2 regions of the Shewanella halifaxensis HAW-EB4 genome follow, and region 1 is predicted to be linked to the other one. Evidence: riboswitches for the same ligand, from Rfam matches in the RefSeq annotation. Region 1 holds a riboswitch; the other holds the start of a gene.

Region 1 (4,643 bases):
GAAGTCGTAATCTATATAAAGTCAACCATATTGTATATACATATGTTTAATTCCTGTACAGCTAACCCCCAGCCAATTGCGTGATTTACTTCATTAATCGTCCATCGCCTTGTGCATATTTTCGAGTATACTATGGCTAGTAATTTCCTTTTGAGGGCAGACAAATGGCCGAAGAAACCATATTTAGTAAAATTATTCGACGTGAAATTCCTGCGGACATCTTATATCAAGACGATCTTGTGACGGCATTTAGAGATATTACGCCTAAAGCGCCGACGCATGTGTTAATTATTCCCAATCATTTGATCCCTACAACAAACGACATTAAAGCATCCGACGAAAAAGCCTTGGGTCGTATGATGTCGGTGGCCGCTAAACTCGCTCAAGAAGCCGGTATTGCAGAAGATGGCTATCGCTTAATCATGAACTGTAACCATCATGGTGGCCAAGAGGTTTTCCATGTTCACATGCATTTATTGGGCGGTCACCCACTAGGCCCGATGTTGAGCCCTAGTGCATGAGTGTAAGCAGTGATAGCTACCCGCTAACAGGTATGGCGAGCCGATTTGTTGAGCAGTTGACACAATGCCGTAAGCTTAAATTAAAGGTGCTAGAAGGTAGCGGAAAGCATGTGCTAATTGAACTACCTTACGACACTCAGCTTGTTGGTTACCCTGATACTGGCGTGATCCATGGTGGTGTCATCACCACATTGATGGATACGGCGAGTGGCTGTGCGGTGGTGTGCTCCATATTTGATAAGTTTCGCTTACTTGAGATCTCTCCTACGCTCGATTTGCGTGTCGACTATATGAAACCCGCAGAGCCGCACAAACCCGTTTTTGGTTTTGCCGAGTGTTATAAACTGTCTTCAAGTGTTGCCTTTACGCGCGCTATTGCCTACCAAGACTCTATAGATGATCCGATTGCTCACGCGGTGGGGTCATTTATGCGTATAAGCCCTGAGATGGTGGGTGAAGAGTTTAGACAGGCGTTAATAGGAGGCGACGAGTATGCATGATGAATTGCACTTATCTGTTGACCCCGCATTAGACGACAGTGCCAAATTAGACGTTAAGAGCATTGTTAGAAAGGCAAAAGAGCTGAATGACTTTGGTCATCTGCTAGAACATGTGCCTTATGCTAAGTTTATCGGTATGGGGGTTGAGCGGTTTGGTGATGAGCTGGTTTTCAAGTTGCCAGCAAAAGATGACAACATAGGTAATCCCATTTTGCCAGCGTTGCATGGTGGAGTGATCGCAGGTTTTATGGAGATGTCGGCTATTGTGCAATTGATGGTGTTTATGCAAACCACAAAAGTGCCAAAGGTCGTGGATTTTTCAATTGATTACTTAAGGGCGGGTTACCATAAAGACAGTTTCGCCGAGTGTAAAATCACTCGCCAAGGCCGTCGAGTCGGCAATGTGAGTATCAATTGTTGGCAAACAAACCGTAAACATTTAATCGCGACCGCTAGAGCACACTTTTTGATCGATTAATTTGGCTGTAGATTGTAAAAATAGGCTGTATAAATAGACGATGCGTTGCTGCTGAGAAGGGGATTGGTATGAAAAAGGTTTTATTGGGACTATTTACTGCATTTGTTATCACGGCATGTGCTCCACATACAGCCGGTGTGATGGTCGGCTCTAATGGGGAAGTACGAGTAGATAACAATAGTTTTGGTAAAGAGGTACAAGTGACCAATATCATGGCTCGACCTGAAGGTGGATTCTTACGCGGTACTGGTACGATTGCCAGCCAGGTATCAACCGACTTAAGGCTGCAATACAAGTTCACCTGGTTTGATCTAAACGGAATGACGATTGATGATGAAGGTATGAGCTGGAAATCGGTAAAACTACATGGAAAACAGCAACTGCAAGTTAGCGCCGTGGCTCCAAATGCGACTGCGACTCGATTTGAGCTGTATGTTCGTAAGGCATTTTCTAATTAAGCGTACCTCAGTTTTTACTTAAGTAACAAACGTTAACAAAACGTCAGTAAGGCTGGCGTTTTTTTATGCGTTTCCATCAAGTTTATAAAGAAGTCTGTCATCGAGTTGTGAATTTCATGTATAATCGCGCTCGCCAAGGGGTGTTAAAGTCTATAAACCGAAAGTTGGATTTATTGGCGTTGACTGAGATGTTGCAAAACGAACCCTTTGAACCTGATCCGGCTAATACCGGCGTAGGAATGGGCCAAAAGTCATTTCCCGATCGCTTCTTTACTGATGCCGGATCTCAAAATTTTACTTTGAGGTCCTATGTTAAATCTAAAATCTTATTCGCCAATATCCCTCGCGGTTATTGCAGCACTCTCATCTTCTAACACCTTCGCTAATGCTGATGCATCAAAGACTGACGATGATATCGAAGTCTTGGTTGTGACGTCAGACTTTCGCGGCTCTGATTTAGAAAAGATGCCATCAAGTGTCACCGTTATCGACCAGCAGCAAATTGAAGATGAAGGTGCACAGCACTTTGAAGATATCTTAAATACGGTTGCCAATTTAAACTGGTCTGGCGGTAGCTCTAGACCTAAATACTTTCAAATTCGCGGTGTGGGCGAGCAAGAGGAGTATCAAGGCGCACCTAACTCTTCGGTAGGCTTTGTGGTTGATGATATCGATCTATCTGGTTTAGGTATGGTCTCTAGCATGTATGATTTACAGCAGGTCGAAGTGCTGAGAGGACCTCAGGGGACACGTTATGGCGCCAATGCCTTGGCGGGCCTTATCTACCTTAAGAGTAATGACCCGACCGATGACTTTGAACATGGCGCCGAGGTCTCGTTTGGTGATGACAATCTGCAGACCTTCAGTGGCTTTAGCTCGGGCCCTCTTACCGATTCAGGTGATCTGCTTTACCGCGTATCCTTGCAGCAGCATCAACAAGACGGTTATCGCGATAACCTTTACCTCGATAGAACAGACACGAATGGTCGCGATGAGTTTACTGGCCGTGCAAAGTTACGTTGGTACGCAACGGACGATTTAGAAATTGATTTAACCTTGCTACATGCCGACTATGATAATGGCTATGACGCTTGGACACTGGATAATAACGGTTTTGATACCCTAACCGATGCCCCCGGTGTCGATAAGCAGCGCACGACAGGTTCATCACTTAAGTTTACCTATACCGGAGCTGATAATTTTGAGCTGACCTCTTTAACTTCATTGGCACAATCAGACACTCACCATAACTACGATGGTGACTGGGCAAACCCTGATTACTGGGCTAGCCGAGATTGCGGTGGTAGCCCATGCGAGTACGAATATAACTGGGATAAAAAAGGTGAGCGAAAAACGCTAACTCAAGAGTTTAGATTATCGTCAACTGAATCAGGGCGTATTTTTGCAGATAGCACAGACTGGCTGATTGGCGTTTATGCCATGGATCTACAGGAAGATAACGACACCCTCGATACTTATAACCAGTTATCTGCTGAGTATGAGGCACAGAACTATGCGCTGTTTGGTCAGTTAGATTCTGACTTAGGCGCAAGTTATGCCCTATCTGTAGGTTTGCGTGTTGAGCGCCGAGATAGCGATTACCGTGACTCTGCAGGAGACAGCTTTGGGCCAAGTGAAACCATGTGGGGCGGTCATATTGCATTAAGTAAGGCCTTAAGCGAAAAACATGAATCTTATATTCGTGTGGCTCGAGGCTACAAAGCGGGTGGCTTTAATATGTCGCTGCCAGACGAGCTGGCTGGCAAGAAAGAGTATGACACTGAAATTCTTTATAACTATGAATTGGGTTTGAAGTCTACTTGGTTTGATGGCCAGGCGAGCACGAATCTTGCCATCTTCTATATGGATAGACAAGATCAACAGGTTGCGGCATCGCAGCAGTCAACGGTTCCGGGCGAAGAGGGTAACTTTATCTTATTCACTGAAAACGCAGGTAGCTCGAATAACTACGGCGCAGAACTTGACGGTAACTGGTACGCGACAGACAACTTGAACCTGTACGGCAGCCTTGGTTGGCTTGAGACGGCCTATGGCGATTATCAATATGAAGATAAGTATGGCGCAGTAGTCGACCTTTCTGGTAGAGAACTGGCGCACTCTCCTAACTATACCTTTAGCATCGGTGCGACATATCGCAGTGATAATGGTTGGTTTGCCAATGTCAATGCTAGCGGCAAGAGTGATTTTTACTACTCTGACAGTAACGAATCCAAATCAGATGCATACCAAGTTTTTAATGCCAAAGTGGGTTATGAAGCAGACATCTGGTCAGTTTATCTATGGGGCCGTAATCTATTTGATGAAAAATACGGCGTTCGTGGTTTCTACTTTGGCAATGAGCCTGATTTAGACTGGGCTGATAAGCAATATATACGTTACGGTGATCCTCGCCAACTGGGGATGACGTTTAATCTTAAGTTCTTGTAATTAAAGTTATAGTTAAACGTGTGATGTAAGCATGAGTCAGAGTTGGTTAACCGGTTTTGTTGATCACTCTTTTAATTAAATAATCAAATTGAGCCACCCTTTGGTGGCTGAGGTCAATATCATGAAATTAACTGCAGAAATTAGTTGCTACCCACTACAAGATAACTACTTAGACCCGATTAAGTGGTTTATTGCCCGTGTGGATTCCTATGACAACATCCAGCGCGTTACCAATGCG
Region 2 (4,643 bases), 680 kb from region 1:
TTCTCTTATGCTCGATAGCCAAAAACTTTGCCACTGATGCTTAGCCGATATACCATTCACATCGCGACAAACCAGTAAATCATTGGCCTGATGCTGGCACCAACTTGGGCCCCGATCGCCGCCTTTTGCCAGTACTGACGTTGCAAGAACATCGGCGAGTTTTTTGGCAGCGGTAATACAAGCGCCGACATCGTCTAAGCAATGGCCCGCAAGCACTTCAAGCTCACTAACATTGGGTGTGATAAGAGTCAGCAACCCTTTGAAAGGGGTAAAATCTAACGCTCCCCCATTTGCTAAAGCATCACCACAGGTTGCAACCATCACGGGATCTAAGATCACCGGCACCTTAACACCAGCTTTAAGCCAAATATCTTGTTGATCACGTAACCATAATGCTAATAAAGCGATTTGCCTCTGATCAGCGAGTAAACCGATTTTAATCGCATCTGGCGGTAGGTCTGTTACCAAAGTATTGAGCTGAGAGCTCAGCATTTGCGCCGATACCGCCTCGACTAACGACACTGTAACCGAGCTTTGCGCGGTCACTGCGCTGATAACGCTACACGCGTGGGTGTCCAGATCTGACATGGTTGCCAGATCTGCTTGAATACCCGCGCCGCCTCCGCTATCAGAGCCCGCAATCGTCCACACAATCGGACGAACAGCAGGCAAAACTTGACGAGCACTTGTCATGACTAGTCCTCTAATACCGCATCACGCTGTTTATCGGCGGCTTCATGATAGAGCTCTGCGCCCTTAGCCTTAAACTCGGCTGACATCTGCGCCATGCCCAGCTCTCGCTCTGACGTCGTTTCGCTATCTGCGCATGATTGATACTCGGCATCGGATTTGATATCGATGTTGTTTGCTAGCTCGTCACGCTCTTTCGCCGCGGCATAATCTCGTACCTCTTGGGTGATCTTCATTGAACAGAATTTAGGACCACACATGGAGCAAAAATGTGCCACTTTGGCAGACTCTTGAGGTAAAGATTCATCATGATAGGCCCGCGCCGTATCAGGGTCTAAACCCAAGTTATACTGATCTTCCCAACGGAACTCAAAACGCGCCTTAGACAGTGCGTTATCACGGATTTGCGCGCTAGGATGGCCCTTCGCCACATCACCTGCATGAGCAGCAATCTTGTAGGTAATGAGTCCTTGCTTTACATCTTCTTTGTTCGGCAGACCAAGATGCTCTTTTGGCGTGACGTAACACAGCATGGCGCAGCCATACCAAGCGATCATTGCCGCGCCAATGCCTGAAGTGAAATGATCGTAACCCGGTGCAATATCGGTCGTTTGCGGGCCTAAGGTGTAAAACGGCGCTTCATCACACAGCTCAAGCTGCTTATCCATATTCTCTTTGATGAGATTCATTGGAATATGACCGGGACCTTCGATAATGGTCTGAACATCATATTGCCAAGCGATTTTAACCAGCTCGCCTAAGGTGGTTAACTCCGAAAATTGCGCTTCGTCGTTCGCATCGGCAATTGAACCAGGACGCATGCCGTCACCCAGCGATAATGAAACATCGTATGCGGCGCAGATCTCGCAAATATCTCTAAAATGTTCATAGAGGAAGTTTTCTTTATGGTGCGACAAGCACCATTTGGCCATGATTGAACCGCCACGAGAAACGATGCCAGTTAAGCGTTTTGCCGTCATTGGCACATAACGTAGTAGCACACCGGCATGAATGGTGAAGTAATCAACGCCCTGCTCGGCTTGCTCTATCAAGGTATCGCGAAAGGTTTCCCAGTTAAGATCTTCAGCAATGCCATTAACTTTCTCAAGCGCTTGGTAAATAGGCACCGTACCGATTGGCACTGGCGAGTTACGAATAATCCACTCGCGGGTTTCATGAATATAACGTCCGGTAGACAGATCCATTACGGTATCGGCGCCCCAACGAGTCGACCATACCAGCTTTTCGACTTCCTCTTCGATTGACGATGTCACGGCGGAATTACCAATATTGGCATTCACTTTAACCAAAAAGTTACGCCCTATAATCATCGGTTCAGCTTCAGGATGGTTAATATTTAATGGGATAATGGCGCGGCCACGGGCAACTTCTTGCCTGACAAATTCAGGCGTTATCGGCTCGCCAATCACTGCGCCAAAACTTTCGCCTTTATCTTTTTGAGTTAAAATGGGGTCATTAACTTCTGCCAGCGCCATGTTTTCACGAATGGCAATATACTCCATCTCTGGAGTGATAATACCCTGCCTTGCGTAGTGTAACTGGGTCACGCGTTTAGCCGTTTTTGCGCGGCGTGGCGGCAATAAAGACTCGAAGCGTAAATGATCTAGGCCATCATCGGCTAATCGCTGTTGGGTAAAGCCCGAGCTCACACCGGCAAGTTGCTCGGTATCGCCGCGCTCTTCTATCCAGTGTTCACGGAATTTTTCAAGCCCTTTGCGCACATCGATATTAGCATCGGGATCGGAATAAGCACCGGCGCAGTCATAAACCTTTAGCGGTGGATTCGCTTCAAAAACAGGATTAGTTTCATTGCCACCAATCAAGGTATCTGCTTGGTGTATTTGACGCATACCCACTTTTAGATCGGCTCGACTGCCTTGTAGGTAAATTTTCTCAGAATTGGGGTGCTGCAGTGGCTTTAAGTTATCAATAAACTGTTGAGCTTGAGCTCGGGTTTCGCGACGATTTGACATTAGCAAACTCACTTTTAGAAAGAAATGAAGTTGCTTGTCAGGAGAAATGAGAATGTGAAAAGTTGAACGTATAGCCAAAAATAAAACGCTAGTTACACGTAACCTTCGAAACACTGTTTGAGCATGTAATTAAACACCACTTTCTGCAGTTATTTCGCTTGTTTCCTTCGCAGGTTCTAGCCTGATCAGGTTCAACGGATCCCGAATTAACGGTCTCAGCCATATGGCACTCCGACAAGATGAGCTGGCAGTATAGTCTTATCCACTTGTTAGATACAAGTGCTAAAGTAGATATTCGTCTGGGATGAGCAAACAAATAATTAGCTCCGTAAACACATGTAATATTTAGATTTAAATTAAAATCCATATTAAAACATAAAAACAGATGAATTTTTATCAACTAAAAAATTAGCGGTTTTTGCTCACCATGCGCTTTTCTAGTCGAGCGGATATTGCATCGTTAATGGCTTTTTTAATCTTATCGCCACCACAATTAAAGGGGTAACCTAGGTTTTCTGCGTAGGGGTTAATTTGTGTTGGTACTTTGACAATACGGTAGCAAGTATCCCCCAGCCTAACGATGCGGTTTGGATCTAATCTGTGATCGGTGATGCTCACCTTGCTGTACTTATCGACCTCTAGAAAAACCAACTCTTGCATGTCTGCATCCATCTCACTTAAGGAGCGTTTTCTCGTGTATTGATTAGCGCTGTCTATAACGAGATCATCGAGTTTATTGGCCCTTTGTTTTGCTAAATAAGACTGAGTAAATTGACTTGGCCTGCTTGTTTTTTGACCTATTCTTTGGTTTAAGCTCTGAGTTGGACTGGAGACTAGCGGTGCCATTACGGCCGACTTAACTTGCTCATTTGCCTGATTAGCGTTTACAGGTACCCATTTTGTCTCTGGCTGCACAATGGCCGCAGTCTCTTTATTTTCTTGCTGATTTACCGTTTGCTCTACTTTCGCTTGACTATCAACGTGATTATCAACATGACCACCAACTTGCATTACTTGCTCAGAGGCATTTTTAGGTATTTGGTACAGATAGGATTGAATTTTAGGGGCCACTACCTTTTTAGCTATCGGTATTGCGCGAGTCCATAAATGATTAATCACAATGATAGCGATAAGGTGCAACAAGAATACGCTGGTGATGACAAGTAAGGTATTAAATCCAGTCTTGTGTCTATGGCCATTATTATAGTCAGCTACTTGGCTCATTTCACTTAATAAGCAACTTTCGCTTAATAAATTTACTTCAAGCTTTGAGTGACAATCGAGTGAGGCAAAAGTGAGGCTCAGATCCGGCCCCTCTTTTTTGTCAGCCGTAAAGCTTATGTCCACTTCGACATTCTGCTCAAGCATCGCCATCGATTTTCCTACTAATCTCAATTGCTTCATCCTAACTGTTTAGCTTGATTGAACATTATTTCCATAGTGACAACAGCTTAGAGCAAAAAAGATTTTATTGGTTCAACACTATTTCATGGTTGTAATTTAATCCTTCAGTCTTTTAATTTATTAACTTACAGGTAAATCCTTTTCAATTAAGTCTGCTTGATTAAATATATGCAGCTGAGGTATTTGTTTATCTCAGGTTCAGGGCTAAGACCGATATTGAAGCTGGAGCATTAAGCATTAAGCATTAAGTCTTGAGAGTTAAATCTAAGAAATAAGTTAAGCGTACACGTGTGCGCTTAACTTATAGCTTTTCAAATCAAAAATGTTACACTGACGCTAATTGTGGTCAAACCAAAAGTCTTTTATATGATGCCAGTAGAACAAGCGACAGCTTCAGACAATCAAGGCTCTAAGCCAACAAATAAGCAGATAACGTCTGCAAGCTACTGCGCGAATGAAGAGCGAGCCAATAGCATTAGCCACGGTATTGGCGTGTTTGCCGGGATCGTTGGACTGATTTTATGTCTGCTTAAAGGCTATGATCACTTAAGTTTG

The links. A riboswitch is a leader RNA that binds a small molecule or an ion and turns the genes downstream of it on or off. The one in region 1 is predicted to bind thiamine pyrophosphate.
Region 2: another riboswitch for thiamine pyrophosphate. It lies ahead of thiC (phosphomethylpyrimidine synthase ThiC); the one in region 1 lies ahead of SHAL_RS12815 (TonB-dependent receptor).

Annotation. Positions count from the first base shown of each region.
Region 1 is NC_010334.1:2,965,766-2,970,408, reverse strand. Features, by position in the region: gene hinT (purine nucleoside phosphoramidase) at 165-521, shown strand; gene SHAL_RS12830 (PaaI family thioesterase) at 518-1,021, shown strand; gene SHAL_RS12825 (PaaI family thioesterase) at 1,014-1,499, shown strand; gene SHAL_RS12820 (YcfL family putative periplasmic lipoprotein) at 1,568-1,957, shown strand; TPP riboswitch at 2,084-2,214, shown strand; gene SHAL_RS12815 (TonB-dependent receptor) at 2,267-4,405, shown strand; gene SHAL_RS12810 (YkoF family thiamine/hydroxymethylpyrimidine-binding protein) at 4,527-4,643, shown strand, end outside.
Region 2 is NC_010334.1:2,280,993-2,285,635, reverse strand. Features, by position in the region: gene thiE (thiamine phosphate synthase) at 1-693, opposite strand, end outside; gene thiC (phosphomethylpyrimidine synthase ThiC) at 696-2,684, opposite strand; TPP riboswitch at 2,830-2,928, opposite strand; gene SHAL_RS22385 (hypothetical protein) at 3,093-4,079, opposite strand; gene trhA (PAQR family membrane homeostasis protein TrhA) at 4,455-4,643, shown strand, end outside.